Regions from separate parts of the Streptomyces griseus subsp. griseus genome, predicted to be linked through region 2. Evidence: riboswitches for the same ligand, from Rfam matches in the RefSeq annotation. Region 2 holds a riboswitch; each other region holds the start of a gene.
The links. Region 2 has a riboswitch for cyclic di-AMP ahead of D6270_RS18115 (M23 family metallopeptidase). Riboswitches for the same ligand answer to the same signal wherever they lie in the genome.
Positions count from the first base shown of each region.

Region 1: it holds a riboswitch for cyclic di-AMP, as region 2 does, so the genes downstream of both, D6270_RS21165 (C40 family peptidase) here and D6270_RS18115 (M23 family metallopeptidase) in region 2, are expected to answer to the same signal.
Region 3: it holds a riboswitch for cyclic di-AMP, as region 2 does, so the genes downstream of both, D6270_RS26210 (M23 family metallopeptidase) here and D6270_RS18115 (M23 family metallopeptidase) in region 2, are expected to answer to the same signal.

Region 1 is NZ_CP032543.1:4,661,032-4,671,466, forward strand. Features, by position in the region: gene D6270_RS21155 (C40 family peptidase) at 13-1,113, opposite strand; gene D6270_RS21160 (hypothetical protein) at 1,379-1,732, shown strand; gene D6270_RS21165 (C40 family peptidase) at 1,813-3,024, opposite strand; cyclic di-AMP (ydaO/yuaA leader) riboswitch at 3,023-3,189, opposite strand; partial or broken gene pcrA (DNA helicase PcrA) at 3,449-5,889, shown strand; gene D6270_RS21175 (peptidoglycan DD-metalloendopeptidase family protein) at 5,974-7,626, opposite strand; gene D6270_RS21180 (lipase family alpha/beta hydrolase) at 7,833-8,681, opposite strand; gene D6270_RS21185 (coenzyme B12-dependent isobutyryl CoA mutase small subunit) at 8,966-9,379, shown strand; gene D6270_RS21190 (DUF5691 domain-containing protein) at 9,561-10,435, opposite strand, start outside.
Region 2 is NZ_CP032543.1:4,038,487-4,048,921, reverse strand. Features, by position in the region: gene D6270_RS18125 (PrsW family glutamic-type intramembrane protease) at 1-732, shown strand, start outside; gene D6270_RS18120 (aldo/keto reductase) at 753-1,697, opposite strand; gene D6270_RS18115 (M23 family metallopeptidase) at 1,856-2,899, opposite strand; cyclic di-AMP (ydaO/yuaA leader) riboswitch at 2,911-3,063, opposite strand; gene D6270_RS18110 (PP2C family protein-serine/threonine phosphatase) at 3,274-4,545, opposite strand; gene D6270_RS18105 (MerR family transcriptional regulator) at 4,690-5,436, opposite strand; tRNA gene D6270_RS18100 (tRNA-Met) at 5,540-5,613, opposite strand; tRNA gene D6270_RS18095 (tRNA-Lys) at 5,862-5,938, opposite strand; gene D6270_RS18090 (DEAD/DEAH box helicase) at 6,190-8,496, opposite strand; gene D6270_RS18085 (hypothetical protein) at 8,736-9,326, opposite strand; gene crcB (fluoride efflux transporter CrcB) at 9,557-9,931, opposite strand; gene crcB (fluoride efflux transporter CrcB) at 9,928-10,404, opposite strand; gene D6270_RS18070 (metallopeptidase family protein) at 10,401-10,435, opposite strand, start outside.
Region 3 is NZ_CP032543.1:5,796,441-5,806,875, forward strand. Features, by position in the region: gene D6270_RS26190 (CobW family GTP-binding protein) at 1-916, shown strand, start outside; gene D6270_RS26195 (DNA gyrase/topoisomerase IV subunit A) at 953-3,406, opposite strand; gene D6270_RS26200 (M16 family metallopeptidase) at 3,653-5,008, shown strand; gene D6270_RS26205 (M16 family metallopeptidase) at 5,035-6,405, shown strand; cyclic di-AMP (ydaO/yuaA leader) riboswitch at 6,629-6,795, shown strand; gene D6270_RS26210 (M23 family metallopeptidase) at 6,809-7,624, shown strand; gene D6270_RS26215 (GntR family transcriptional regulator) at 7,848-8,555, shown strand; gene D6270_RS26220 (HPr family phosphocarrier protein) at 8,748-9,029, opposite strand; partial or broken gene D6270_RS26225 (GNAT family N-acetyltransferase) at 9,191-10,435, shown strand, end outside.

The DNA of each region.
Region 1 (10,435 bases), 620 kb from region 2:
CGGCGCCGGGGACTATGCCACCCGGGTCGCTCCGGCGAAAGGCATTTGATCGATCGGCGCGATCCGCACCGGCGCTCCGGGGCGCGGGGCGTGGATCATCTGGCCGCCGCCGATGTAGAGCCCGACATGGCTGATGCCGGAGTAGAAGAAGACCAGGTCGCCGGGGGCCAGTTCGGAGCGGGAGACCCGCTGCCCGGCGTTGATCTGGGTGTAGGTGGTGCGGGGCAGGCTGACGCCCGCCGCCTGCCAGGCCGCCTGGGTCAGGCCGGAGCAGTCGAAGGCGTTGGGACCGGTCGCGCCCCAGACGTACGGCTTGCCGATCGCCCCGTGCGCGAAGGAGACGGCCCGCGCAGCCCGGGAGTTGGGCGCGGCGACCGGGGCGCGGGGCGCCGAGCGGTCGGCGTGGGTGGCTGAGCGGGCGGCGGGGGCCGCGGGGCCGCCGCCGTGGGCCGCGTCGGCCGAGCGCTCGTACGCGGCGCGCTCGGCGGCCGTGAGGGTGGCCAGGAGCGAGCGGGCGTCGGCCAGCTTGGTCCGGATCGCGGTGCGGTGTTCCTGCAACTCGGCACGGCGGGCGGCGAGCGCCTCGGTCTCCTGGTCGGCGCGGGCCTTGACCCGGGCGATGCCGGAGAGCTGGCGCCGGATGGAGCTGAGCAGGCTCGCCTGCCGGTCGCCCGCCCGGTCCAGGTGGGCGGCGCGCTCCAGGTAGCTGTCCGGGTCCGAGGAGAGCGCCAGCTGTACGGCGGGGTCCAGCGCGCCGGTGCGGTACTGGGCGGTGGCCATCGAACCGAGCGTGTGGCGTGCGGTGTTGAGGCGGTCGGTGCGGCGGGCCGCCTCGTCGGCCAGGGTGTCGACCGCCTTCGTGGCGGCCGCCTCCTTCTCCTTCGCCCCGTTGTACTTCTCGGTGGCGACCTCGGCGTCGTGGTAGAGCCGGTCGACCTTGGCCCGGACCTGGGCGGCGGTGGGTGCGGGCTCGGCGGGTGCGGCGCCGGCGCCGGTGGCCGAGGTGGCGGTGGCTGCCCCGGCGAGCGCCAGGGTGGCGGCGGTGCGGGCAGCAGGGCCGGTGAAGGGGCGCTGCTTGGGTTTCCGGTGAGCGGATTTCCGGTGCGCGGCCACGGGGGCGGCATCCTTCCTGTCGGCTGCCCGCCGGGGGATGCCGACAGGTCCGCCAGGGACGCTAATCCGGGCGCACGGAAAAGGTTCGCCATGACAGCTATTGCCCGGATGTGACGTTTCTTCGTCGGCGGACGACCGGCGATGTGGAGTCGGAACTGATCATTCCGGCAGGTTCGGGCGCGGGGCGGACAGTTCCGGCGAAGGGCCGAAGAAAGGCTTGCCTCACTGATCGGCGATGCTCTGGCCATGGCTAGGCTCCGGAGCCATGAACGCACTCATCGGCGTCTTCGTCGCCCTGCACATCATCGGCATCGCCTCCCTGCTGGGCGGCTTCCTGACCCAGATGAAGGCCATGGGCGCGGGCACCGCGCGCTTCGTTCCCGCCATGCTGCACGGCGCGCTCACCATGCTGGTCACCGGCGTCGCCCTGGTCGGGCTCAACCAGGCCGACGACCAGGCCGTCAACAACATCAAGATCGGCGTGAAGCTGGCGCTCCTCGTCGTCATCCTCGCGCTCGTCTACGTCAAGCGGGACGAGGAGAAGGTCGAGAAGGGCGCGTTCGCGGCGGTCGGCGGACTGACGGCCGCCAACATCTTCATCGCCACCCTCTGGACCTGAGGGGCCTGAGGGACCTGGGGGCCTGAGCACCTGAAGGGCCCCGGGGCGGCCGCTGCGACGCGACCGCCCCCTCGGCGGCACTACGCCGGGCGCACGCTGCCGTAGATCGGCATGTAGTAGATCGACTCCTCGCGGACGTTCGCCCCCGGCTTCGGGGCGTGGATCATCATCCCGTCGCCCTTGTAGATGCCGACGTGGCTGATGTCGTCGTAGAAGAAGACCAGGTCCCCGGGCTGGAGGTCCGACGTGGCGACCCGCGTGCCCACCTTCACCTGGTCCCAGGTGGTCCGGGGCAGCGTCACCCCCGCCTCCCGCCAGGCCGCCTGGGTCAGCCCGGAGCAGTCGTACGAGGACGGGCCCGAGGCCCCCCACACGTACGGCTTGCCGATCTGGGCGCGGGCGAAGGCCAGCACCTTCTCGGCCTTCGTGGCGTAGCTGCCGCCCGCCCCGGTCCCCGTACCCGTACCGGACCCCGGGCTCGTACCCGTACCCGTACCGCTGCCGGAACCGGAACCGCTGTCCCCGCCCGACTCCTTGGCGGCCTCCTCGCGGGCCCTCTTCTCCGCCGCCTCGCGCTCCTTGGCCTCGGCGGCCTGCCTGCGGGCCAGCTTCTCCGCCTTCTCCTTGGCCTCGGCCTCCTTCTTGCGCTCCAGCTCCGCCAGCCGCGCCTTCTCCTCGGCGGTCAGCTTCGAGAGCAGGGACCGGGCCTCGGTGAGCTTCGTCTGCACCTTCTGCTTGCTGGAGCGCAGGGTGGTCTGCGTCTCGGTGAGCGACTCCAGGCTCTTCACGGCCTCCGCGCGCTTCTTCGACGCCGCCGCCTGCTGCGCACGGAAGTCGTCGACGGCCTTCTGCTGCCGCTCCGTCGACCGGCTCATCACCTGGTTCTGGTCGAAGTACGCCTGCGGGTCGTCCGCCAGGAAGAAGGTCGCGGTGGGCGCGATACCGCCGGTGCGGTACTGCGCGGCCGCGTAGGACCCCAGCTCCCGGCGGGCCTCGTTGATCTTCTCGGTCCGCTTCGCCACATCGGAGAGCAGCGTGTCGACCTTGGCGCGCTGGGCGGTGGAGGCGGCCTTCGCCCGGTTGTACTGCTGGGTCGCGCTGCCCGCCTGGCGGTAGAGCTCGTCGACCTTCTTCTGGACGTCCTCGATGGCCGGCTTCGGCTCGGCGGGGGCGGCGGTCGCGCTCTGCGTGGAGAGCAGCGTCACAGAGGCCAGCGCGGCCGTCGTGAACCCGACGGCGGGGGTGGTGCGCACCTTCGTGCGCGGCTTGCGATGCGATGCCAAGACCGGCATCTCCTTCCGTGGACCGCCTACCGGGTTAGCTGTCGGGTTCGGACGGAACGGAAGGCTGTCCTACGGTCCGGATGCGAGGGTACGGACCGATTCACCCCGGTTGTGCGTGTGGGTCCCCGGTTCCGAACCGCCGGGAGGGCGGCACGGATTCGGCAGAGGTGACCGTGAGACGCGGTTCGTCTCAGGGAGATAACGGATCACCTGACCCAGCACGCTAGCCAACGCGTGGCACCGCTGGGAAGAAGGATGAGCGATATGCCCGATACATTTTCGTGACCTTTTCGGATCGGGGTCCCCGCACCCCCTCCGACCGGGCACTCCTTCACGGAACGTGAAAGTCCGCTCTCCGTGCGTACGGGGCCGGATGGCTGCTTGTGGCCTTCGGCCGAACGTTGTCGGTGCGGCCCCCTAGACTCGGATGGCGATGAGCAGCCTCTTTGACGACAGTTTCCTGACCGGCCTCCAGTCCACGGAGGACGGCCCGCCGCCGCCCCCGGAGGACCACGCACCCGAAGCGGTGCCGGAGGGTCTCTTCGAGGGTGTCTTCGACGCGCCCCCGCCGCCCCGGGACGGGTATTACCGGGACGGTCACCCGCGCCCGGTGATCGACGCCGCGGCGCTGCTGGACGGGCTGAACACCGAGCAGCGCGCCGCCGTCGTGCACGCCGGCTCCCCGCTGCTCATCGTCGCCGGGGCCGGCTCCGGCAAGACCCGGGTGCTGACCCACCGCATCGCCCATCTGCTGGCCGAGCGCGGGGTGCACCCGGGGCAGATCCTCGCGATCACCTTCACCAACAAGGCCGCGGGCGAGATGAAGGAGCGCGTGGAGCAGCTGGTGGGCCGCGCGCCAACGCGATGTGGGTCATGACCTTCCACAGCGCGTGCGTCCGCATCCTGCGCCGCGAGTCGAAGAAGCTCGGCTTCACCTCGTCGTTCTCGATCTACGACGCCGCCGACTCCAAGCGGCTGATGGCCCTGGTCTGCCGCGATCTGGACCTGGACCCCAAGCGCTACCCGCCGAAGTCCTTCACCGCCAAGGTCTCCAACCTCAAGAACGAGCTCATCGACGAGGAGACCTTCGCGGGACAGGCCGCCGACGGGTTCGAGAAGACCCTGGCCCAGGCGTACGCGCTCTACCAGGCCCGTCTGCGCGAGGCCAACGCGCTGGACTTCGACGACATCATCATGACGACGGTCCACCTCCTCCAGGCCTTCCCGGACGTCGCCGAGCACTACCGCCGCCGCTTCCGCCACGTCCTGGTCGACGAGTACCAGGACACCAACCACGCCCAGTACACGCTGGTACGTGAGCTGGTCGGCCCCTCCGGAGAGGCCGCCGACGCCCCCGCCGAGCTGTGCGTCGTCGGTGACGCGGACCAGTCGATCTACGCCTTCCGCGGCGCGACCATCCGCAACATCCTCCAGTTCGAGGAGGACTACCCGGACGCGAAGACGATCCTGCTGGAGCAGAACTACCGCTCCACGCAGACGATCCTCTCCGCCGCCAACGCGGTCATCGAGCGCAACGAGAGCCGCCGCCCCAAGAACCTGTGGACCAACGCCGGCTCCGGCGCCCGCATCACCGGCTATGTGGCCGACACCGAGCACGACGAGGCGCAGTTCGTCGCCGACGAGATCGACCGGCTGACGGACAAGGGCGACGCCAAGGCGGGCGACGTCGCCGTCTTCTACCGGACCAACGCCCAGTCCCGTGTCTTCGAGGAGATCTTCATCCGCGTCGGCCTGCCCTACAAGGTCGTCGGCGGCGTGCGCTTCTACGAGCGCAAGGAGGTCCGGGACGTCCTGGCCTACCTCCGCGTCCTCGCCAACCCCGAGGACACCGTCCCGCTGCGCCGCATCCTCAACGTGCCCAAGCGCGGCATCGGCGACCGCGCCGAGGCCATGATCGACGCCCTGTCACTGCGCGAGAAGATCTCCTTCCCGCAGGCGCTGCGCCGCGTCGACGAGGCGTACGGCATGGCGGCCCGCTCCTCCAACGCCGTCAAGCGGTTCAACACGCTGATGGAGGAGCTGCGGACGATCGTCGAGTCCGGCGCCGGACCCGCCGTCGTGCTGGAAGCGGTGCTGGAGCGCACGGGCTATCTCGCCGAGCTCCAGGCATCCACGGACCCGCAGGACGAGACCCGTATCGAGAACCTCCAGGAACTCGCCGCCGTGGCCCTGGAGTTCGAGCAGGAGCGCGGGGACGAGGAGGGCACCGGCACGCTCGCGGAGTTCCTGGAGAAGGTCGCGCTGGTCGCCGACTCGGACCAGATCCCCGACGAGGACGAGGACGGATCCGGCGTCATCACGCTGATGACCCTGCACACGGCGAAGGGCCTGGAGTTCCCGGTCGTCTTCCTCACCGGCATGGAGGACGGCGTCTTCCCGCACATGCGGGCCCTCGGCCAGACCAAGGAGCTGGAGGAGGAGCGCCGGCTGGCGTACGTCGGCATCACCCGCGCCCGCGAGCGGCTCTATCTGACCCGGGCCGCCATGCGCAGCGCCTGGGGCCAGCCCTCGTACAACCCGCCCTCGCGGTTCCTGGAGGAGATCCCGGAAGCGCACCTGGAGTGGAAGCGCAAGGGCCCGATGGCCGCCCCCGCCGGACCCACCTCGGGCATCACGTCCTCGCTCTCCTCCTCGCGCTCCCGCTCCGGCCCCTCGGGCTTCGCGACCCGGCGCGGCACGGAGAGGCCCACGGTCACGCTGGTGGTCGGGGACCGGGTCACGCACGACCAGTTCGGGCTCGGCACGGTGACGGCGGTCGAGGGGTTCGGCGACCAGGCCAAGGCGACGGTGGACTTCGGCGACGAGCGTCCGAAGAAGCTGCTCCTGCGGTACGCACCGGTCGAGAAGCTGTAGTCGGGAGAGCGCGGGGCGAGGTACGCGAGAGGGGCGGGACGGCTGGTGAAGCCGTCCCGCCCCTCTCGTCGTGTCGCTGTGCGGTCAGGTCGGGTCGACGCCGTGGCTGCGCAGCCAGGCCAGCGGGTCCACCGACGCGCCGCCGCCGGGACGGACCTCGAAGTGGAGGTGCGGACCGGTGGAGTTGCCGGAGCTGCCCGCGTACGCGATGACGTCGCCGGCCTTCACCGGGCCGGAGCGGATCTTGGTGCTGCTGAGGTGGCAGTACCAGGTCTCCGTGCCGTCGGCCATGGTCACGATCGCCATGTTGCCGTAGGCGCTGTTGTACTGGGTGCGTACGGTGCCGTCGGTCGCGGCCATCACCGGGGAGCCGTAGCCGACGGGGAAGTCGATGCCCGTGTGCACGGACATCCAGTTGACACCCGCCTGGCCGTAGTACGCACTGAGCCCGTGCTGCTTGACCGGCAGGACGAACTTGGGGCGCAGCGCCTCGCGGCGTGCGGCCTCCTCCTCGCGCTTCTTCTTCTCCTCGACCTGCCGCTGCTTCAGGTCGATGCGCTCCTGGGTGCGGCTCGCGCGCTGGCGGAAGTCGTCGCTGCCCTCGGAGAGCTGCTCCAGCTGGCTGTCCAGCTTGTTGTTCGCGGCGACCGGCTTGACCGTGCTCGGGTCGGCGATGGCCAGCGAGGTGGTCTTCTCCTGCTTGTCGTCGTCACTGATCCCGCTGACGGAGGCGGCCGCGATACCGGCGACGCTCATCACGCAGGCGGAGGGGACCGCGACGGTCAGGAGGGCGGACCGCTTGGCGGGGCTGCGGCGGCGGGCCCGGTTGCGCGGGCCGGGGGTGCGGACGACGGTGCGGTCCACGGAGAGCGGGGCGGGGCCGGAGGTGTCGCCGTCGTCCGTCGCGGTGGCGGCTTCCGGGTGCGGGGCGAGGCCCTCGTCGTGACCGGCCTCCTGGCCGGCTTCGAGGCCGCTGTCGTGACCTGTTCCGAGCTCGGAACCGATGACGGCGAACTCGGCGGTGCCGCCCTCTTCGTGCGTCTGCTGTTCGTACAGCTGATGCGACGTCTGTTCGGGTTCGTACGCGGCGTCCCCGGGCGTGGCGCCGGTGTTCCAGGCGGTCGCGTCATAGGCGCCGGTGTCGTACGTCCCCGTGTCGTACGCGCCGGTGTCGTACGCCCCGGTGGTATAGGCGGTGGTGTCGTACGCGCCGGTCCCGTAGGGGTCCGTTCCGTACGAGCCGTCGGTCACGTAGGCGCTGCCCGTGTCGTACGTGGCGGTGGCGTACGCGCCGGTGTCGTAACCGTCGCTCTCGTACGTGCCCGTCTCCGCCCCGTACGTGCCCGTCCCGTACGGCGCGGTGCCGTACGCGGCCGTGGTGGACCCGGCGGTGGGGAAGGCGCCCGTGTCGGTGGTCGCCCACTGGCCGGCCATGTCCCGCTCGGCGGGCTGCTGCTGCCAGACCGGCGTCGCGCCGGTGTCCCACTGCTGGGCGGCGGCGTGCTCCGCCGGGGCGGCGTACGCGTCGTACATGACGGTCTGCTGCGCGCCCGTGTCCCAGGCGGAGGAATCGTACGAGCCGGTCTGGGCACCATAAGAGGTGTCGTAACCGGAAGCCGCGTAGTCCGCGGTGTCGGAACCACCCGGGAGGGAACCGAAGAGCGGGTCGGTGTCGAAGCTGCCGGTCGATCGGGTGTCGTATCCGACGGGCCCGGCGTGGGGGTGCTGGTCGTTCACCAACTTCTCTCTCGCCTCGGCAGCAGGACTGTTCTGGGTCCCGGTGAGGGGGGTCCCATGGGGGAAGCAGTGGCCGCGACTGTACCCGGCAGTATGTGAGGACGACAATCTTCGGCAGGTTTTGCGTCCTCAGGAAACGGGCAATCGGCCGTCTTTCGGTGGACGGCAGGCAGAGGCTTGGCCCTATGTTCGAGAGTTGTTCTATTTTAAGCGACAGTGGTCGTTCCGGTTGAGGGCGCTGTGCCCTCCCGGGCCTCCTGTGACTCCAGGGCGTCGAGGACCGCTGTGGCGACCGCCGGGTGCACCGGCAGCGCGAGATGCCCGATTCCGGTGACGCGCACGTTCGCGGCGTCGAGGTCGGGGTGGTCGACGCAGGCCGTGTCGACCGGGACCATCATCTGGTCCAGCTCGCTCCAGAAGCTGACGAACTTGGTCCGGCAGCCGGGGGCGGGGCGGCGCAGCTCCTCGATCAGCGTGGACCCGCCGCGCATCTGCCGCACGATGGGGTGAAGGCCGGCCCCGGGGGCGACGGCGGTGCCGCCGTGCGGGGTGCCGAGCGTGACGAGGGTGCGCACCCGGCGGTCGCCGCCCAGCCGTTGCACGTAGTAGCGGGCGATCAGGCCGCCGAGGCTGTGCCCGACGATGTCGACCTCACGCTGCCCGGTGCGGGCGCAGAGCTCCTCCACATGGCGGCCGAGCAGCTCGGCGGCGGTGCGCGGGTCGCGGGTGAACGGCGAGTAGTTGAGGGACGCCAGGTGGCGGCGGCCGTGCCGGGCGAGCGCGCGGCGCAGCAGCACGAAGACGGAGCGGTTGTCGATGAACCCGTGGAGGAGGACGACGGGGCGCTCGGCGGAGGGGGCCCCGGGCAGCACGGGCGGCCCCGGGGATGAGGCCGGGGTGCGGCGCTCCTGGGTGAGCCCGAAGGGGTAGACGGCCAGGTGGCCGGTGAGGACCACGAGCTCCAGCACGGTGGCGCCGAGCAGCGCGGTGGAGAGCCGGGGGCCCGGCAGTCCGGGGAGCCGGGGCAGCAGGGAGAGGAGAGGGAGGACCTTCACGCCGACCTCCTGCACTGGCGCACCGGGGAGGCGGCGATGAGGCCGTACCACCGTGCCGTGCGGCTGGCGGCGCGGTGGTACGGCGACCTCGTAACGGCCCTCCCTGCGTCGGTCCCGCGCGGCCGGATTGCCGCGTTCCACGGGGGGGCGACGCCTGGCGAACATGTCCCACGTGTGATTTCCCCCTCCCCGCCTGCCGCGAAACGGCGGCTTGCGGGATGCTGTGGATAACGTTCGTTCACATCCCCGGCCCTTCAGGCGCGGGAGACCATGTGGAGGCAGTGATGGGTGTGACCGGTCCGATCCGTGTGGTGGTGGCCAAGCCGGGACTCGACGGCCATGACCGCGGGGCCAAGGTGATCGCGCGGGCGCTGCGGGACGCCGGTATGGAAGTCATCTATACGGGGCTCCACCAGACACCCGAGCAGATCGTCGACACGGCGATCCAGGAGGACGCCGACGCCATCGGCCTCTCGATCCTCTCCGGGGCGCACAACACCCTGTTCGCGAAGGTGATCGAGCTGCTGAGGGAGCGGGAGGCGGAGGACATCAAGGTGTTCGGCGGCGGGATCATCCCGGAGGACGACATCGCCCCGCTGAAGCAGCTGGGCGTGGCGGAGCTCTTCACCCCGGGCGCGACGACGACCGAGATCGTCACCTGGGTGAACGCGAACGTCCGCCAGCCCGCACAGACCTGACGCGCGGGCCGCGCGTGCGTGGGTGACCCGGGCGGGCACATGTGCGCGGCGGCCGGGGCCGATGCGGGCGCGCTTACGTGGCCGGGGTGGGCCGCGTACGTCGCCGCTGCCCGGTCGGGCCGCGCGTGGCGGCGTCGGGGGTGGGCCGGGCCGCGCATGCGTAGGCCAGCGGAAGCGGGGGTCAGATCGTCAGCTCCGCCTCCATCGCGGCACGCAGGCGCAGTGTGGAGACCAGGCGCTGGAACGCCTCCGCCCAGTAGCCCCCCGCCCCCGGCGAGGCCCCCTCCTGCTCGTCCGGGGTGGCGGTGAGGACCTCCAGCCGGTCGGCCTCGGCCGGGTCCAGGCAGCGCTCGGCCAGACCCATCACCCCGCTGAAGCTCCACGGGTAACTCCCGCCGTCCCGGGCGATGTCGAGGGCGTCGACCACGGCGCGCCCCAGCGGGCCCGTCCACGGCACCGTGCAGACGCCGAGCAGCTGGAACGCCTCGGACAGCCCGTGCGCGGCTATGAACGCGGCGACCCAGTCGGCGCGTTCGGCCTCGGACAGCACCGCCAGGAGCTTGGACCGCTCGGCGATCGACGCGGGCCCGGGGGAGCCGGCCGGGGGCGCCGAGGCCACGCCGAGCAGGGCCCGCGCCCACCTCGGGTTCCGCTGGCGCACCGCGGCCCGGCACCAGGCGGCGTGCAGCTCGCCCGCCCAGTCGTCGGCGACCGGCAGCGCCACGATCTCCGCCGCCGGGCGTCCGCCGAACCGCTCGTGCCAGACCCCGAGCGGGGTGGCCTCCACCAGCTGCCCGAGCCACCAGGACCGCTCGCCCCGGCCTGTCGGCGGAACGGGCGCCACCCCGTCGCGCTGCATCCCGGCGTCGCACTCGTGCGGCGCCTCCACGGCGATGGACGCACCCGCCCCCGTACGGTCGGGGTTGACGCAGGACGTCGCCCGGGCCGCCATCCGCCCGGCCAGAGCCGAAGTGGGCAGGGCGGAGAGCAGCTCGGCCGCCGTGGCGCGCACGTTGCGGCTGCGGTCGGCGAGCGCCTGCTCCAGGAACTCCTCGT
Region 2 (10,435 bases):
TGGAACGGCTCGTCGGCCTTCGGCCCGTACGGCTTCTACGCGGTGTACGCGGTGGTGATGGTCCCGGTCTTCGCGCTGGTGGTCTGGCTGGCGGTCTGGTGGCGCCGACGGGAGCTGCGAACGCTCGCCGCCGAACTCCCCGCGTACGCCACGGCGGGCTGGCTGACCCCGGCCGAGCCCCTCGCGCTCTCCTCGATGCGGACCAGGGGCGTGGCCCGCGACCTGGCCCGCCACTGGCACGGCAAGCAGGACCGCTCCCGGGGCCGGGCGGCGGCCCGCGCGGTCGCCGAGTACGAGTCGTTCGCGACGACCCTGGCCGGCCTGCGCCGCCGCGCCCGCCACGACGCGGTGGGCCCGGACTTCGCCGCCCGGGAACGGGAGCTGCTGCACCACCTCTGGCAACGCCGCGACATCGCCGCCCCGGCCCTCACCCACGCGGCCCGCATGACGGGCACCGGCCCGCGTCCACGCCCACAGCCGCGCCCGCCCCTGCCGTACGGATACGGGTACGCGTACGGGCAGAGCCAGAGTTACGGCTACGGACAGAGCCATGGGTACAGCTACGGGCCGGGGCAGGGATACAGCTACGGCCAGGGCTACGGAACCGCGCACGGCACCCCGGCCCCGCAGCCATCCCCGTACGGGCGACAGAGCCGGCACGATCCGCACGGCCCGCACAGCCAGGACGGCCACCACGCCCCCTACAGCCGCCCCACCCCGCCTCCCCCGTAAGGCGGTTCAGGCGGTCCGGCTCAGGCGGACGCCTCCGTGAGCGCCGTCAGCTCCGCGTCCGTCAGCTCCAGGTCGGCGACGGCCAGCAGGGCGGGGAGCTGGTCGACCGTGCGGGCCGAGGCGATCGGGGCCGCGACCGTGGGGCGGGCGGCGAGCCAGGCGAGGGCGACCGTGGCGATCTCGGCATCCCGTTCCGCGGCGACCTTGTCGAGAGCGGCCAGCACCTTGCGGCCGCGCTCCGACTCCAGGTGTTCGCCCGCCTTGGCCGAGCGGGCGCTCTCCACGCTCGAACCCGGGCGGTACTTGCCGGTGAGGAAACCGGCGGCGAGCGCGAAGTACGGTACGGCCGCGAGCCCGGCGCGGGCGGCGGTCTCCTGGAGCGGGCCCTCGTAGGTGTCCCGGGAGACCAGGTTGTAGTGCGGCTGGAGCGCGACGTACCGGGCCAGGCCCTCGCGCTCGGAGAAGTCCAGCGACGCCTGGAGCCGCTCCGGGCTGATGTTGGAGGCGGCGATGTGGCGCACCTTGCCGTCCTTCACCAGCTGGTCGAGGGCGGTGATGATCTCCTCGACCGGGACGGTCTCGTCGTCGAAGTGCGTGTAGTAGAGGTCGATGTGGTCGGTGCCGAGGCGGCGCAGCGACTGCTCGGCGGCGGCCTTGACGGTGGTGGCGGAGAGCCCCTTGTAGTCGGGGTGGGCGCCGACCTTGGTGGCCACGACGATGTCGGAGCGGTTGCCGCGCGAGGCGAGCCACTTGCCGATGACGGTCTCCGACTCGCCGCCGTGGTTGCCCTCGATCCAGGCGGTGTAGGCGTCGGCGGTGTCGATGAAGTTGCCGCCCGCCGCGGCGTACGCGTCGAGGACCGCGAAGGACTGGGCCTCGTCCGCCGTCCAGCCGAAGACGTTGCCGCCGAGGGAGAGGGGGAAGACCTGGAGGCCGGAGCTGCCGAGGGGGCGCAGAGAAGTCATGTGGGTGTTCAACGGCGGCGCCGGAGCCACATATTCCATGGCTGGGCCAGGTACTCCCCCGTACCCCACCGGAGAGACCGGCAGCCCTGACGTCGGGGGGTGAGCGTCAGGGCTGCCGGGGTGGGCGAAGGGACGGCGACGAGCGACGTACCCAGGTCTCAGACGGAGAGGCCCTTGCTGTTCAGCCAGGCGGCCGGGTCCATGGCCGAGCCGCCGGCGGTGCGGACCTCCAGGTGGAGGTGGACGCCGGTCACGTTGCCGGTGGCGCCCATGCGGCCGATGGTCTCGCCGGTGCTCACCTTCTGGCCGACCGAGACGTCGATCGAGGACTGGTGGGCGTACCAGAGCTCGGTGCCGTCCTCCAGCTGGAGGACGGTGCGGTAGCCGTACGAACCGGACCAGCCGGCCGACGTGATCGTGCCGCTGTGCACGGCCTTGAGCGGCGAACCGGCCGCCCCGGCGAAGTCCAGGCCGGTGTGCTGGCCCGAGGACCACATCGCGCCGGACTGGCCGTAGGTCGAGGTGAGCGTGTACGACGAGGTGGGCAGCGTGTAGCTGGCGCGGAGCTTGGCGAGGCGCTCCTCCTCGGCCTTCTTCGCGGCCGCTTCCTCCGCCGCCTTCTTCTCGGCGGCGATCTTGGCCTTGGCCTTGGCCTCGGCCTGGTCCTGCTGCTTCTTCGCGTCGGCGGCGGCCTTCTCGGCCGCGGCCTTCTCCTCGGCGGCCTCGGCCTCGGCGTCGGCGCTGGCCTGCTGCTGCTCGGCCTGCTGGAGGATGCGGGCGCGCAGTGCCTCACCGGCGTCGGTGGTGCCCTGGTCGGCCTCGGCGGTCGTGATGCCCGCGGTGGTGAGCGGGGCGGCGGTGACCGGGGCGGCCTCGGCCTCGTCGGACATGAAGGCCCCGACGCCGGGAAGGGACTTGGCGTCGGGGAGGTTGTCCGCGATGGAATCGGGGAGGGAGATGGAGACCGGGGGCTTGGACTGGGCGGTGGCCATGCCACCCGCGCCGACAGCCGCTATGACGCCGACCCCGAGGACGGTGGAGCTGCGGGCGAGGCCGCGCTGCTTGGCCACGCGGTGTTTGCCGCGCACGGGGCGGACGGACTCCGCGGTGGGGTTCCACTCCTCCCACGTCCGCTCCGGACCACCGAGGCCATCGGCAGTGAAGGGTGACGGGGCCTCAGGGGCAGGCTGGTTGGACGCCACGTGGGCGCGCTCCTTTCCTTCCTTCTCGCCTACCGGGTTAGCTGACGGGTTCGGAGCAGGAAGGTCTCCTACGGGCCCCTCCGCCTCTCACGAGACACAGGCGTCCGATTCACCCCATGTAGGTGGTTCCCCGGTTCCCTTGCGGGATTCGGCGCTCGCGCACGGCGCCGTCTCTGACGACGGCTGGGACGACCGCGCTGCGTTATCGAACGTTAATAGACGGACGGGCCCGATTCCAAGCTGTTCGTGTTGATCATTAACGACTCCAGCAGGGACTTACCGTCCACAAGCGGCCCGAATCGGACGACTTGACGACCCCTCGCCCACACCTCTTTTTCTGATGGTGTGTCAACTGTTATGCGGAGCGATGCTCTTCAGTTACGCACCGTGTCATCGCCCCGGCCGACGATCTTCACCGTCGTACGCCGCGGCGCCTGCCCCTCCGCCGGCCGGCTGACCGCGAGCAGCGCCATGTCGTCCGTCGACCGGCCCCCGGTGTGCAGCCGTACGTCGTCGGTGAGCGCCGAGAGCAGCTCCTCGGGGCCGGGGAAGATCCGGCCGCGCAGCCGGGCCGCCGGATCGTAGAAGACCCCGCTCGCGTCCCGCGCCTCGGAGAGCCCGTCCGTGAAGGCGAGGAGCGTCGAGCCGCCGGGCAGCTCCCACTCGTCGGACCGGTCCGGCCACACCCCCAGGTCCATCCCCAGCGGCATCGCGGGCACGGACGGCGCGAGGACCTCCAGAGCCCCGTCCGCGTGCAGCAGGATCGGCTCGGGGTGGCCGCGGTTGACCAGGCGCAGCGAGGCCGAACCGGGCGGGATCTCGGCCAGCACGGCGGTGATGAACCCCTCCATGGCGTCCAGCCCGTACCGCCGCGTCCCCTCCCGGGCCAGCGCCCGCTCCAGCCGCTGCGCCACGCCCTCCAGGGACCGCTCCTGCTCGGCGGCCTCCCGGAACGCCCCGATGATCACCGCCACCGCCTCCACGGCGTCCAGCCCCTTGCCACGCACATCCCCGACGACCAGGCGTACGCCGTGCGGGGTGTCCGCCACCGCGAACAGGTCCCCGCCGACGAACTCGTCCGCCTGCGCCGCCTCGTACCGCGCCGCCACCTGGAGCCCACCGATCCGCTCCGCCGGGGTCGGCAGCACGGCCCGCATGGCCGTCTCCGCGATGACCCGCGCCGAGGCCAGCTGCTCGTTGCTGCGGCGCACGACCCCGTTGATGACGAGGGCCAGGGCGGCGGCGGTGAGGACCGTGATCATCTCGATGACCGGGACGACCTGGGTGGACGTCCCGTCGGAGAGCCGCATCGCGATGACGGAGAGGACCGCGGCCACGCCCGTACGGATGGTGCTGGCGAGCGAGAAGAAGGGGGCGGCGATCAGCGGCGCGGCCACGAAGATGGGGACGGCGGTGAAGTTGGGCGGGGCGATCGAGTCGAAGAGGAGCCCGCCGCAGATCAGCAGCACCGGCAGCAGCCGGACGAACCGCCGGGTCCCGACGCTCCGGGCCACCACCGGCTTCCCCCGCCCCGCGGAGCCGGCCTTACCCTGCCCGGAACCGGTCTTCACCCGCCCGGAGCCGGACAGCCCGCGCCCCGGGAGGCCGAAGCTCCCCGTCACGCGTCCACGCCCCTTCTCCGCCATCCCCACCTGTGCACTCCTGCCCGGTCCGGCCACGGCTGCGGACGGTACCGCGCCCCGTCCAGGCTTCCCGGAGCCGCGCCGTGCGGCGACTCGTCGTCGGCCAAATAGGGGGAAAGCGGCCGGGAACCCCTGCGCTCCCCGTGGTCAGCCGGAGAGCCGTTGTCCCGCGTAGATCGTCAGTGCATCCCGTACGAAGGCGGCGGTGCCGTCCCCGTATCGATCGTAGTTCTTTCCGAAGCGCGGATCGGCGACATACATCTCGCCGAGCCCGATGACGTACGACCGGCTGGGAGCGACCGTCGTGGACAGCCACGCACAGTGCCGCCGGGCGATCTCCTGTGCCACGTCACTGCCGGCACCCACCCCGGCCTCCTTGGCCGCCCCCCAGTCCCGCGCGATGGCTTCGTGCTCGTCCCGGAACGCCCGCTTCCCCCTCTCCCCGAGCGAACGCCACCAGCGGTCGCCCTCCTCGTACGCCTCACGCCCCCACCGCTCGGTCACCTCCCGCTCATGAGCGGTGTGGTCGAACCCGTCGAACACTTCCTCGGCCATGAGTTCCATCCCCTCCTGCGTCCTGTGGAGAGTGGTCCGCACCGAGGCGATCCGCCGCCCGATGCGCGCCTGCTCCTGTTCGAGCAGCCGCAGATGCGCCCGCAGCGCCACGGCCGTGTCCCGCTGCCCTTCGAGCACCCCCTTGATGGCGGGCAGGGACAGCCCCAGCTCCCGCAGCAGCAGAATCCGCTGCAGCCGGACGAGGGCGTCCTGGTCGTAGTAGCGGTAGCCGTTGCTCCCGACCCGGCTCGGCACGAGGAGACCGAGCTCCCCGTAGTGCCGGAGCGTGCGGCTCGTGGTGCCGGCCTTCCTGGCGATTTCCTGGATGGACCACTCCATGCCGGAAACGCTAGATCTTTACGCTGCGTCAAGGTCAACCCGGAAACACCGGGGAACGACTCAGGCCCGGTACGCGGTCTGCGTACCGGGCCTGGATCTTCAGTAGCGGGGACAGGATTTGAACCTGCGACCTCTGGGTTATGAGCCCAGCGAGCTACCGAGCTGCTCCACCCCGCGTCGGTAAACACCACTCTACGCCATCGGAGCGGCCACTCCGACCACTGCCCGGCCCCCTCGCGCATCGTCGATGAGGGGTGGCGCGCGGCTGCCGCACACCGCCAGGTACGCCGAGCTGCGGGGCGGTCCGTCCGACGAGAGCCTGGCGTCCGTGGCCGCACCGGGCCCGAGGCGTGGAGCGAGCGCCCGGAACGCACCCGAACATGCAGCGACCCCAGACCAGAGAAACACTCTGGCCCGGGGTCCAGTGGTAGGCCGTGTGGGACTCGAACCCACAACCAACGGATTAAAAGTCCGCTGCTCTGACCAATTGAGCTAACGGCCCGTGCAACATCACCCACGAGCATAGCCCGCCCGATCCCAGCAGCCGATCCGGTATCGGTGTCGGGCCCCGTCACGCCCCGACCGCGCCCCCGTCGCGTCCCTTTCACGCCGGTTCGCGCCCCTGGAGAGCGGCGAGGGGAGCAGTGAGGGAACAGCAACAGGGCCCGTACGTCACCGAGTCGGTTCGGTGGCGTACGGGCCCTGCCGGTCTGTCAGGCGGACCTCACCGGCCGGGAGTCGGCCGGGGTGGGGTCAGCCGTTGCGCTTCCAGCGCGGCTTGTCGTCGCGGCGGCCGAAGGTGCCGGTGTTGGTACCGGTGTTGGCGCCGCGGTGGTCGTCACGACGGCCGGTCGGGCGGTCGCTGCCACCGGAACGGAAGCCACCCGAGGGGCGGTCGTCACGACGGTCACGGTTGAACGGGCGGTCGCTGCCACCGGAGCGGAAGCCGCCGGAGGGGCGGTCGTCACGACGGTCGCGGTTGAAGGACGGGCGGTCGTTGTCACGACGCTCGAACGGACGGCCACCACGGTCATCACGACGGTCACCACCGGAGCGGAAGCCACCCGAGGGGCGGTCGTCACGACGGTCACGGTTGAAGGACGGGCGGTCGTTGTCACGACGCTCGAACGGACGGCCACCACGGTCATCCCGACGGTCACCACCGGAGCGGAAGCCACCCGAGGGGCGGTCGTCACGACGGTCACGGTTGAAGGACGGGCGGTCGTTGTCACGACGCTCGAACGGACGGCCACCACGGTCATCACGACGGTCACCACCGGAGCGGAAGCCACCCGACGGGCGGTCGTCACGACGGTCGTTGCCGCCCCGGTAGCCGCCACGGTCGCCACCGCGGTTGTCGCGGCGCTCGTAGTTGCCCCGCTCGTCGCGGCGCTGCTCCTCGCGGGCGGCCGGCTGCTCGGGGACGGAGATGGCGGCCACCAGGGCGGCCTCCGCCTCGGCGGTGACCTCGGCCACCGCTGCCTCCGGGTCGTCGCCCCGCTCGCGCGCGGCACGGGCGACCAGGCGGTCGGCCTCCTCGCGCAGCTCCACGGCGCGGCGCTGGACGCGCTCCAGCTGCTTCGTCAGGTCGGCGGCCTCGCGCTCGGCCTGCTTGGCGGCGTTGTTCGCGGAGTCGGCCTGGACCTCGGTGAGCGAACGGGCGCCGGTGATCTCGGCGACCTCCGGCTCGAAGACGCCCGCGCCCTGGACGATGTGGCGCGAGGCGTCGACGCCCGCGTCCTCCATCAGGCGGAAGATCTGGCGGCGCTGGTGCGGGAGCGCCAGCGAGACGACGACACCGGACTTGCCGGCCCGGGCGGTACGGCCCGAGCGGTGCAGGTAGTCCTTGTGGTCTCCGGCCGGGTCCACGTTCAGGACCAGGTCGATGCCGTCCACGTGGATACCGCGGGCGGCCACGTCGGTCGCGACGAGCGCGTTGACGTAACCCTTCTTGAAGTCCTCCAGGACCCGCGTACGGGCGCCCTGGGTCATGCCGCCGTGCAGCGCGTCGGCCTTCACACCGGACTCGATGAGCTGCTCGGCGATGCGGTCGGCGCCCAGCTGGGTGCGGACGAAGATGATCGTGCGGCCCTTGCGGGCGGCGATGGCGGAGGTGACCGGCGCCTTGTCCTTCGGCTTCACGACGAGGACGTGGTGCGACATGGTCGTGACGTTGCCCTGGGCGCTGTCGACCTCGTGCGTCACCGGGTTGGAGAGGTAGCGCTTGACCAGCGTGCCGATCTCGTTCTCCATGGTGGCGGAGAAGAGCATCCGCTGACCCCCACCGGGGATCTGGTCCAGCAGCTCGGTGACCTCGGGCAGGAAGCCCAGGTCGGACATCTGGTCGGCCTCGTCGAGGACGGCGACCTGGACGTTCTCCAGCGAGCACGCGCCACGGTTGATGATGTCGCGCAGTCGGCCCGGGGTGGCGACGAGGACGTCGACACCGCGCTCCAGCGCGTAGATCTGGTTGCCCATCGACGTACCGCCGCAGACGACCTTCATCTTGAGGCCGAGCACGTCGCCGTACGGCTGGAGGGCGTCCGCGACCTGCATCGCGAGCTCACGGGTCGGGGTGAGGATGATGCCGCGCGGCTTCTTCTTCTCGGTGGCGCCACCGGAGAGCGAGGCCAGCAGCGGCAGGCCGAAGGAGAGCGTCTTGCCGGAGCCCGTACGGCCACGGCCGAGGATGTCCTTGCCGGCCAGGGCGTCCGGGATGGTCGCCGCCTGGATCGGGAAGGGGGCGGTCACACCGTTCTGCGCGAGCTTGCGGACGATGCCGTCGGGCAGGCCCAGGTCGCCGAAGGTGATGGTCGGCTCGGCGTCGGTCTCCGCCACGGGGGCCTCGTCCGTCTCGGCCTCGGCAGCGGCCTCGGTCTTGGCGGGGGCCTCGGCCTTGGCGGCCGGCTTGTCCTCGGTGATGAAGTCGGCGACGGACTTCTCGGCCGCCTTCTCAGCCACCGGAGCCTTCCCGGCTGCGGCGGTGGCGCCGGCAGGGGCCTCGGTCACAGCGGCCTCGACGAGCTCGGCGAGCTCGGCGTTGTCGATGTTCTCGGGCATGACGGTGTGGTCAGAACTGGAAATTGACATGCGAAATGCGAAACCTTCCGGAGTCTCGGCACGCGCCCGTAACTCCGTGATTCGCAATTTCGACCGCCTCAATGCGGTCCAGCCACGGCAAGGGAGAGTACGCGCCACACGGCGCTCTTCTGTGTCGGCGCCGGGCAATGGGATCAAACGATCTACCACCATACGCACTCTCACCCACATTGCGCAACCCGGCCCTCTTCCCGCTCCGGCTACACCGGCCTGACCTGCGGTGATGCCTCCGGTGTCCGCAACGGCCTGCCCTCCCCCGTGCCCCCCATCGACTGTGTCCGCAGCTGCGCGGCCGGCGACGCGGAAGGGGGCGGTTCGGAGGGTTCGGTGGGCTCCGGTTCGGGGTCCGGGTCCGGGTCGGGGGACGGCTGCGGGGCGGGCGGTTCCGGCACGACCGGCGGTGGCTCCCCGGGGCCGGGCGTGGAAGGTGTGGGGGCCGCCGGTTGACCGGGGCGCGGGGGGTGGGGGACACCGGGCTGGGGGCGCGCGCCCTTCGGTGTGTCCGACGGCACGGCGCTCCCGGACGCCTCCGGACTCGGCTTCCCCTTGGGGTTCTTGCGGTCGGCGGAGTCGCCGTCGGAGTGGGTGTGGGCGTCACCCCCACGGTGTCCGGCTTCGCCGGATCCGGCCGTCGTCTCGTCGTCCGGGTCGGCGGTCCGGCCCTTCGAGTCGGAGGAACCGGAGGGGCTGGGCCTCGCGCCGTCGTCACCGACGCTCATACAGCCGGTGGACGCGGCGATCGTCAGCGCGGTGACGGCTGCCCAGCGGACAGGGGCGGACAACTTGCGCACGGGTGGCACCTCCGGGGCGGGGCAGAGCGGGGGCGGGGAGCGGGGTGGGCTGTCGCGTGCGGCATAAAGCGCGCCGTACGCGATGGTGTGGTGCCGTGCCCAACTCCCCGGACCCCGCCGGAGACACGCCCGAACCACCGACGGGCCGGGCAGCCCCGGGGTGGAGGGCGCGCCGGACCGCCTCGCGGGGCCCGTCGGGGCCGACCGAAGCCCCGGGCCGGGCCGACCCCCTACCCCCCGAACCCGCCCGCCAGTTCCGCCCCCAGGAACACCGCCCCGAGCCCCATCAGCAGCGACGCCACCACGTTGGCCACAGCGAGGAAGGACCGGCCCGTTTCGGCCAGACGGAGGGTTTCGTACGAGAACGTCGAGTACGTCGTCAGCGCCCCGCACAGCCCCGTCGCCAGCAGGGCGGACGCGGACGAGGAGACCGCTGCCCCCGTCAGCACCCCGAGAATCAGGCTGCCCGCCGCGTTGGCCGTGAACGTGCCCCACGGGAAGACGTACGCGACACCCCGGCCCTGGTTCGCCTGGACCGCCCGGTCCGTCAGATAGCGCAGGGGCGCGCCCACCGCCCCGCCGATGACCACCAGGAACCAGTTCACGCGGCCCGCTCCCCGCCGCGCCCACCCCGTGCGCCCCGGTCCAGCAGCCGCCGTGTCACCACCGCACCCGCCCACACGGCCGCCAGCGCCGCCACGACCGTCGTCGCCATGTACGCCACCGCCGTCGGGAGTTCCTGACGCACCAGCAGGCCCGAGACATCGGCCGCGTACGTCGAGAAGGTCGTGAACCCGCCGAGTACGCCGACGCCGAGGAAGAGCCGGAGCAGCGGGTGCGTCACCCGGCCGCGCTCCACGGTCACCACCATCAGGACGCCGATCAGGGCGCAGCCGGTCACGTTGACGACGAACACCGTCCACGGGAAGCCGCCCTCGGCGGCGGGCCACCGCACCAGCGCCGCGTACCGCGCGAGGGCGCCCAGCGCGCCGCCCGCCGCGACCGCGCCCAGCACCCGTGGCTGCGAAGCGGAAGGTGGTCCCGGTTCCGGCAGTTCGTCCGGTGCCTGCTCGCTCACCCGTAGCCCAGGGCGTGCAGGCGCTCGTCGT
Region 3 (10,435 bases), 1.8 Mb from region 2:
CGCGAGCGAACTCGACACCTTCCTGGAGACGCTCTCCCGCCCCTCCGCCGGGCTGGACCTGATCGTCATCGAGGCGAGCGGTCTCGCCGAACCCCAGGAACTCGTACGGATGCTGCTGGCCAGCGAGAACCCGCACATCCTGTACGGGGGTCTGGTCGAGGTCGTCGACGCCGCAGAGTTCGACGGGACCCGGGAGCGCCATCCGGAGATCGACCGCCACCTCGCCGTCGCGGACCTCGTCGTCCTCAACAAGACCGACCGGGTGGGGGAGGCCGAGCAGGAGCGGCTGCGCGCGACGGTCGCGGAGCTGAGCGGGCCCGCCGCCGTGATCTCCGCCGTGCACGGCCGGATCGACCCCGAGCTGCTCTTCGATCCCGCGCTGCGGCCGGACGGTGAGGAGAAGGCCCGTCAGCTCACCTTCGAGGATCTGCTGCGGGAGGAGGGCGGCGGCGATCACGGGGACCATCTGCACGCGGCGTACGAGAGCGCCGACTTCACCTCGGACGTCCCCATGGACCCGCGCCGCTTCATCGCGTTCCTGGACTCCCGGCCCGAAGGCCTCTACCGGATCAAGGGGTTCGCGGACTTCGGCGCGGGGGACCGGGACAACAAGTACGCGCTGCACGCGGTCGGCCGGTTCCTGCGGTTCGTGCCGCAGCCGTGGGCGCGGGGCGAACAGCGGCTCACCCAGCTCGTGATGATCGGCGCCGGGATCGACACCGAGGCGCTGCGGGCCGGGCTGACCGGCTGCCGGGCCGAGCCGCTGGAGAATCCGGAGCCGTCGCGGACCTCCGCCGACGGCCTCGACACCCCGGAGGCCGAACGCGCCATGTGGGGTGTGCTCCGCTACGTACAACAGGCACCGGAACCCGAAGGCGTACCCATGGACGTGGAGGAAGCGGCCGCGGAGGCGTGATGCCCCCGGGCCGCTCCCGTACGGTCCGGGACCCGCCTACAGCGGCGGCCCCGCGATCACCGCCACCGGCTGGAGCAGCGGCGTGCCCGAACCGTCGCGGCGCGGGTCCGGCTCCGGCAGCTTCGCCGGGGTGCCGTTCTGCTGGGCGGCGCGGGCCGGGGTGGCGCCCGCCCAGGCGAAGACCAGGACGTCCTCACCCTTCAGGAACCGCTGGCAGCGCACTCCGCCGGTCGCCCGGCCCTTGCGCGGATACTGGTCGAACGGGGTGAGCTTCGACGTCAGCACCGAGTCGTCCAGCGTCCCGTGCGAACCGGCCACCGTGAACACGATCGCGTCCGCCGCCGGGTCCACCGCCGTGAACGACAGCACCTCGGCCCCCGCCCCCAGCTTGACGCCCGCCATGCCCCCGGCGGCCCGCCCCTGCGGACGCACCGACGCCGCCGGGTAGCGCAGCAGCTGGGCGTCGGAGGTGATGAAGACCAGGTCCTCCTCGCCCGTACGCAGCTCGGTCGCGCCCACGACGCGGTCACCGTCCTTGAGGGTGATGACCTCCAGCTCGTCCTTGTTGGCCGGATAGTCCGGCACGACCCGCTTCACCACACCCTGGAGCGTCCCGATCGCCAGCCCGGGCGAGCCCTCGTCCAGCGTCGTGAGGCAGATCAGCTCCTCGTCCGCCTCCAGGCTGAGGAACTCCGAAACCATCGCCCCGCCCGAGAGGTTGGGCTCGGCGTGCGTGTCCGGCAGCTGCGGCAGGTCGATCACCGCGAGCCGCAGCAGCCGACCGGTGGAGGTCACCGCCCCCACATCGCCGCGCGCCGTCGCCGCGACCGCCGAGAGGATCACATCGTGCTTGGTCCGCCGGGCGTCCTCGGAGATCTCCACCGGCTCCGCGCTGGCCGTACGGGCCAGCAGCCCCGTCGAGGAGAGCAGCACCCGGCACGGGTCGTCGGCGACCTCCAGCGGCACGGAGGCGATCTGCGAACCCGCCGACTCCAGCAGCACCGTACGCCGGTCCGTGCCGAACTTCTTCGCCACCGCGGCCAGCTCCGTGGAGACCAGCTTCCGCAGCTCCGCGTCCGACTCCAGGATCGCGGTCAGCGCCTCGATCTCGCCGTTGAGCTTGTCGCGCTCGCTCTCCAACTCGATCCGGTCGAAGCGGGTGAGCCGGCGCAGCGGGGTGTCCAGGATGTACTGCGTCTGGATCTCGCTCAGCGAGAAGTGCGCCATCAGGCGCTCCTTCGCCTGCGCCGAGTTGTCGCTGTCCCGGATGATCCGGATGACCTCGTCGATGTCGAGGAGGGCGACGATCAGCCCCTCGACCAGGTGCAATCGGTCGCGGCGCTTGGTGCGGCGGAACTCGCTGCGCCGGCGCACCACCTCGAAGCGGTGGTCGAGATAGACCTCCAGCAGCTCCTTGAGGCCGAGCGTGAGCGGCTGCCCGTCGACCAGTGCCACGTTGTTGATGCCGAAGGACTCCTCCATCGGCGTCAGCTTGTAGAGCTGCTCCAGCACCGCCTCGGGCACGAAGCCGTTCTTCACCTCGATGACCAGCCGCAGGCCGTGCGCCCGGTCGGTGAGGTCCTTGACGTCGGCGATGCCCTGGAGCTTCTTCGCCGAGACCAGGTCCTTGATCTTGGCGATCACCTTTTCCGGGCCGACGGTGAAGGGCAGTTCGGTGACGACGAGGCCCTTGCGGCGCGCCGTCACGTCCTCCACGGCGACGGTGGCGCGGATCTTGAACGTGCCGCGGCCTCCCGTGTACGCGTCCTTGATGCCGTTGAGGCCGACGATGCGGCCGCCGGTGGGCAGGTCGGGGCCGGGGACGAAACGCATCAGCGTCTCGACGTCGGCGCCCGGGTGCTTGATGAGGTGGCGGGCGGCGGCGATGACCTCGCCCAGGTTGTGCGGGGGCATGTTGGTCGCCATGCCGACCGCGATCCCCGAGACCCCGTTGACCAGGAGGTTGGGGTAGGCCGCCGGGAGGACGACCGGCTCGCGCTCCTGGCCGTCGTAGTTCGACTGGAAATCGACGGTGTCCTCGTCGATCGCCTCGGTCATCAGCGACGTGGCGTCGGCCATCCGGCACTCGGTGTACCGCATGGCGGCCGGCGGGTCGTCGTTGCCGAGGGAACCGAAGTTGCCGTGGCCGTCGACCAGGGGCAGCCGCATCGAGAAGGGCTGCGCCATCCGCACCAGCGCGTCGTAGATCGACGCGTCACCGTGGGGGTGCAGCTTGCCCATGACCTCGCCGACGACGCGCGCGCACTTCACATAGCCGCGGTCGGGGCGCAGTCCCATCTCGTTCATCTGGGACACGATCCGCCGGTGCACCGGCTTCATGCCGTCGCGGGCGTCGGGCAGGGCCCTGGAGTAGATCACCGAGTACGCGTACTCGAGGAAGGAGCCCTGCATTTCGTCGACGACGTCGATGTCGAGGATCTTCTCCTCGAAGTCGTCCGGCGGCGGGGTCTTCGTGCTACGGCGGGCCATCGCGGCTGCGACTCCTTCTCGGATTCAGGGATTCTGATCGGACAACCAGGGGTACTGATGCGGACCATTGTGGACCGCCGCACTGACAACGCGGACCTCGACCCGTCCGAAGCGGGTCCGGGGCGGCGCGGCCCGCGACACCATCGACGGAAACTTCCGTGGACGGGAACTTCGCCAGGTGCCGGTGCGCTTGCTTAGAGTGGCAGGTCTGGCAGGAAGTCCAGTATCGCGATCGAAGGGACGTACATGCCCATGGGTCACACGGCCACCGCACAGGCCGGCTCCGGCGGCTTGACAGCGACCGAGCACCGCCTGGCCAACGGCCTGCGTGTGGTGCTCTCCGAGGACCATCTGACCCCGGTCGCCGCGGTCTGCCTCTGGTACGACGTCGGTTCACGCCACGAGGTCAAGGGACGCACCGGTCTGGCTCACCTCTTCGAGCACCTGATGTTCCAGGGCTCCGGACAGGTCAAGGGGAACGGTCACTTCGAGCTCGTCCAGGGGGCCGGTGGCTCGCTCAACGGGACGACCAGCTTCGAGCGGACCAACTACTTCGAGACCATGCCCACCCATCAGGTGGAGCTGGCTCTCTGGCTGGAAGCCGACCGTATGGGCTCCCTTCTCGCCGCCCTCGACGAGGAGTCCATGGAGAACCAGCGCGACGTCGTCAAGAACGAACGGCGCCAGCGCTACGACAACGTGCCCTACGGCACCGCGTTCGAGAAGCTCACCGCCCTCGCCTACCCCGAGGGCCACCCGTACCACCACACCCCGATCGGCTCCATGGCCGACCTGGACGCGGCCACGCTGGAGGACGCCCGCGCGTTCTTCCGTACGTACTACGCGCCCAACAACGCGGTGCTCTCCATCGTCGGGGACATCGACCCCGAGCAGACCCTCGCCTGGGTCGAGAAGTATTTCGGCTCCATCCCCTCCCACGACGGCAAGCAGCCGCCGCGCGACGGCACCCTGCCCGAGATCATCGGCGAGCAGCTGCGCGAAGTGGTCCACGAGGAGGTCCCGGCGCGTGCGCTGATGGCCGCCTACCGCCTGCCGCACGACGGCACGCGCGCCTGTGACGCGGCCGACCTGGCGCTCACCGTGCTCGGCGGCGGTGAATCCTCCCGGCTGCACAACCGCCTGGTCCGCCGCGACCGTACGGCGGTGGCGGCGGGCTTCGGGCTGCTGCGGCTCGCCGGGGCGCCCTCGCTGGGCTGGCTGGACGTGAAGACCTCCGGCGGTGTCGAGGTGGAGACGATCGAGGCCGCCGTCGACGAGGAGCTGGCCCGGTTCGCCGAGGAAGGCCCCACGCCGGAGGAGATGGAGCGGGCCCAGGCGCAGTTGGAGCGCGAGTGGCTGGACCGGCTGGGGACGGTCGCGGGCCGCGCGGACGAACTGTGCCGCTACGCGGTCCTGTTCGGTGACCCGCAGCTCGCCCTGAGCGCCGTGGGACGCGTCCTGGACATCACCGCCGAGGAGGTGCGCGCGGCGGCCCGGGCGGCCCTGCGCCCCGACAACCGGGCGGTGCTGGTCTACGAGCCCATCGAGCCGGCCGAGGATGCCCAAGAGGCCACCGACGCGCCCGAGGGGGCGGACAAGTGAGCGACGCCGCCGTGACTGGAGTAGCCATGCAGTACCACCCGCAGCCGACCCCGGGCACCGCCCGGCCGTGGGCCTTCCCCGCGCCCGAGCGCGGCGCCCTGCCCAACGGGCTGACCGTGCTGCGCTGCCACCGCCCCGGCCAGCAGGTCGTGGCCGTGGAGATCTTCCTGGACGCGCCGCTGGACGCCGAGCCCGAGGGTCTGGACGGCGTGGCCACGATCATGTCGCGCGCGCTCTCCGAGGGCACCGACAAGCACACCGCCGAGGAGTTCGCCGCCGAGCTGGAGCGGTGCGGCGCCACTCTGGACGCGCACGCCGACCACCCCGGCGTCCGGGTCTCCCTGGAGGTCCCGGCCTCCCGGCTGGGCAAGGCGCTCGGCCTGGTCGCCGAGGCCCTGCGCGCCCCGGCCTTCGCCGAGAGCGAGATCGAGCGGCTCGTCGGCAACCGCCTCGACGAGATCCCGCACGAGCAGGCCAACCCGTCCCGGCGCGCCGCCAAGCAGCTCTCCAAGGAGCTCTTCCCGGCCACCGCCCGGATGTCCCGCCCGCGGCTCGGCACCGAGGAGACCGTGCGGCGGATCGACGCCGCCGCCGTACGCGCCTTCTTCGACGCCCACGTCCGCCCGGCCACCGCGACGGCGGTCATCGTCGGCGACCTGACCGGCATCGACCTGGACGCCCTGCTCGCCGACACCCTCGGCGACTGGTCGGGCAACACGGCCCAGGCCCGCCCGGTCCCGCCGATCACCGCCGACGACACCGGCCGCGTGGTCATCGTGGACCGCCCCGGCGCGGTCCAGACCCAGCTGCTGATCGGCCGCATCGGCGCCGACCGGCACGAGCGCGTGTGGCCGGCCCAGGTCCTCGGCAGCTACTGCCTGGGCGGCACGCTCACCTCCCGTCTCGACCGGGTGCTGCGCGAGGAGAAGGGCTACACCTACGGCGTCCGCGCCTTCGCCCAGGTCCTGCGCTCCACCGGCCCCGACTCGGGCGGCGCGGCGATGCTCGCGATCAGCGGCTCGGTGGACACCGAGTCCACCGGACCGGCGCTGGAGGACCTCTGGAAGGTCCTGCGGACGCTGGCGGCCGAGGGGCTGACCGACGCCGAGCGTGAGACGGCCGTGCAGAACCTGGTGGGCGTCGCCCCGCTGAAGTTCGAGACGGCCGCCTCGGTCGCCAGCACCCTGGCCGACCAGGTGGAGCAGCACCTCCCCGACGACTACCAGGCCCAGCTGTACGCCCGCCTCGCCGAGACGGGCACCGTGGAGGCGACCGCGGCCGTGGTCAACGCCTTCCCGGTGGACCGGCTGGTCACGGTCCTCGTGGGCGACGCGGCACAGATCGCGGAGCCGGTGAAGGCGCTCGGCATCGGAGAGGTGACCGTCGTCAGCGGCTGACGCCGCGTCGGCACACACCAGCACTGAGAGGACCCCGGCGGAGCGTCAGCCGCTGGGGTCCTCCTTTTTGTCCGTTAAGGGCTTTTCATGCCTCTTATTGGTTTCGGCTGCTCTATGTCCTGTGGGATGCGCGACAAATCCCCCTGCCCGTTTGGTGATGGGAAGTCGCCTTGTCTAGCGTCGGCCCGGCTGTCCGTCACCCGTATGCCGCACCCGCGGCGCCGGGCAGCCATCGCCGAGTCCCCGTCAGGCGCGAGCCTGGGGAGCCGGGGACCCACGCAGTCCCTGGGGTGAATCGGATCCCCGTGCCGTGACCCGGCACGGAGCTCCGTAGGAGACCTTCCTGCTCCGAACCCGTCAGCTAACCCGGTAGGCGAGAAGGAAGGAAAGGATCAGCCCCTCCATGGCGTTCACCCGTGCCACCGGGAAGCACCGTGCCCCGAGCCGCCTGACGCGCCGCAGCGCCCAGGTCGCCGGCGTCGCGGCCCTGGCCACCACCGGCGTCCTCGGCTCCCTGGCCTCCCCGGCAGCCGCAGCCGACTCCGAGGCCCCCAAGGCCGCCGAGACCGGACTCACCCAGGCCATCGCCCTCGACGCCACACTCGCCGAGCAGATCGACGCCCAGGCCCAGGCGCAGCACCAGCAGGCCCAGGCCGTCGCCGAGGCGAAGGCCAAGGCGGCCGCGGAAGCCAAGGCCAAGGCGGCGAAGGCCAAGGCGAAGGCGGAGGCCCGGCGCAAGGCCGAGGCCCGCGCCCAGGAGGTCCGCGAGGAGAAGGCCCGGGCCGCCCGCGCCGCCGAGCGCGCCCGCCTCAACGCCTTCCACCTCCCGGTCGCCGGCTCGTACGTCACCACCGGCTACAAGTCCGGCGGCGCCCTCTGGTCCTCCGGCAGCCACTCCGGCGTGGACTTCCGCGCCGCCTCCGGCAGCTCCGTCGTCGCGGTCGGCGCCGGTACGGTCGTCGAGGCCGGCTGGGGCGGCGCGTACGGCAACAACATCGTGCTCCGGATGACGGACGGCACGTACACCCAGTACGGCCACCTCTCCTCGATCGGCGTCTCCGTCGGCCAGAGCGTCACCTCCGGCCAGCAGATCGGCGTCTCCGGCTCCACCGGCAACTCCACCGGCCCGCACCTCCACTTCGAGGCCCGGACCACCCCGGAGTACGGCTCGGACATGGACCCGGTCGCCTACCTGCGCTCGCACGGCGTGAACGTCTGACCTCACCGCGCGCGACCCCTGACCGACGAAGGCCCCGGTTTCCCACCGGGGCCTTCGGCATGCGCCGGGAAAGCCTCGTACGGCGCCCCGCCACTCCCCGCCCCTGGCCAGAAGATATCCATCAATTCCGGCCTGCCATCGGAAATTCCGGCAGATTGCAATAGAGTCACGGAACAGGCGTCGGCCGGCCGCGTTTCGCGGGGATTAAGGCGGAGGTTCGGACATGCGCATTCCCGCGCATTCGGTATGCACGGCGATCCGTGACGACATCGTCTCCGGTGTCTACGAGCGCGGCAGCCGCCTCACCGAGGAGCTGCTGGCACGGCGGTACGGCGTCTCCCGCGTCCCGGTGCGCGAGGCGCTGCGCACCCTGGAGTCCGAGGGCTTCGTCGTCACCCGCAGGCACGCCGGGGCCTGTGTCGCCGAGCCCACCGAGCAGGAGGCCGCCGACCTGCTGGAGGTGCGGATGCTCCTGGAGCCGCTCGGCGCCGCCCGGGCCGCCCAGCGCCGTACGGAGGCCCACCTCAAGGTGCTCCGCGGGCTGGTCAGGCTGGGCCAGGAGCGGGCCCGGCGGGGCGAGGGGGAGGATCTGCGGTCGCTGGGCGGCTGGTTCCACGAGACCCTGGCCCAGGCCTCCGGCAGCCCCGGCCTCATCGCCCTGCTCACCCAGCTCAGACACAAGGTCGCCTGGATGTACGCCGTGGAGCAGCCGGCCCGCCCGGTCGACTCCTGGGCCGAGCACGGGGCCATCGTGGACGCGGTGGCGCGCGGCGACGCGGAACGGGCCAGGGCGCTCACCGCCCAGCATGCGGAACGGGCCGCCGGGGCGCACCGGCTGCGCCGCCCGGACCGCCCCGGTCGGCGCGCGGCGCCGCCGCCCCGGGTGAGTTCTTCGCAACACGGCGTAAACATCGCGGGTGTCCGCCATTAACAAGGACGCCGTATACAAAGAGAAGTAATTGCCGAGGGCTTTATTCGTGCTGCCCGAATTAAGTGGTCATCGGCCGTGCGGGTAAGTGGTGGCCGATCGGCGTATCGGCATCGTGAATAACGAAAGAGCCGTGGCCCCCCTCAGGGGAACCACGGCTCGAAGTCCGTCGCCGTTGAACGGCCCCGGGGATCGTCAGACGGTCTCGGGAAGCTCTTCCAGACCCTCGGCGACCAGCTTCGCCAGACGGTCCAGGGCGGCCTCGGCGCCGTCCGCGTCGGACGCGAGCACGATCTCCTCGCCACCCTGCGCGCCCAGACCCAGCACCGCGAGCATGGAGGCGGCGTTGACCGGGTTGCCGTCGGCCTTGGCGATCGTCACGGGGACGCCGGAAGCCGTGGCGGCACGGACGAAGATGGAAGCGGGGCGGGCGTGCAGGCCCTCGGCCCAACCGACGTTTACGCGGCGCTCAGCCATGGTTCTGCCCTTCACATATCAACGGTTGTCTAGACCAGTCTCTCATGCGGTGCGTACTGCCGTGCCCGGCCTCCCCTCCGACGAGCTCCTGTCCCGGCCGTCCTCAGACTGCCCCGGTACCGATCCCTCCGCGACCGGGATGTCAGCCGTAGGCTTTGTCCATGGAGCCCGAGCCGGAGCTGAGCCCGCATCACGCGTACCCCGACCACTGGGAAGCGGACGTGGTGCTCCGCGACGGTGGCACCGCGCGCATCAGGCCGATCACCACGGACGATGCCGAGCGGCTGGTCAGCTTCTACGAGCAGGTCTCCGACGAGTCGAAGTATTACCGGTTCTTCGCCCCGTACCCCCGCCTCTCCGACCGGGACGTGCACCGCTTCACCCATCACGACTACGTCGACCGGGTGGGGCTGGCCGTCACGATCGGCGGTGAGTTCATCGGCACCGTCCGCTTCGACCGCATCAACGGACAGGGCAGGCCCGCCTCCGCCCCCGCCGACGAGGCCGAGGTCGCCTTCCTCGTCCAGGACGCCCACCAGGGCCGTGGAGTCGCCTCGGCGCTGCTCGAACACATCGCCGCCGTCGCCCGCGAGCGGGGTATCCGGCGCTTCGCCGCCGAGGTGCTGCCCGCCAACAACAAGATGATCAAGGTGTTCCGGGACGCCGGCTACACCCAGCGGCGCAGCTTCGAGGACGGCTCCGTCCACCTCACCCTCGACCTCGAACCCACCGAGAAGTCCCTCGCCGTCCAGCGCGGCCGTGAGCAGCGCGCCGAGGCCCGCTCGGTCCAGCGCCTCCTCGCCCCCGGCTCCGTCGCGGTGATCGGTACCGGCCGCACACCCGGGGGAGTGGGCCGCACGGTCCTGCGCAACCTCCTCGCCGCAGGCTTCACCGGCCGCACCTACGCCGTGAACCGCGCCTTCGACGAGGGGCCGGCCACCCTCGACGGCGTCCCCGCCCACCGCTCGCTCGGCGAGATCGACGAGCGGGTCGACCTCGCCGTCATCGCGGTCCCCGCCCACCGGGTCCCCGAAGCCGTCGCCGACTGCGGCGAACACGGCGTCCAGGGCCTCGTCGTCCTCTCCGCCGGTTACGCCGAGCGGGGCTCGGCCGGCCGCGAGCTCCAGCGCGAACTGGTCCGCCAGGCCCGCTCGTACGGCATGCGGATCATCGGCCCCAACGCCTTCGGCATCATCAACACCGCCGAGTCCGTCCGGCTCAACGCCTCCCTCGCCCCCGAGTCGCCCGCCCGTGGCCGGATCGGCCTGTTCACCCAGTCCGGCGCGATCGGCATCGCCCTCCTCTCCGGACTCCACCGGCGCGGCGCGGGGCTCTCCTCGTTCATCTCTGCGGGCAACCGGGCCGATGTCTCCGGCAACGACTTCCTCCAGTACTCGTTCGAGGAC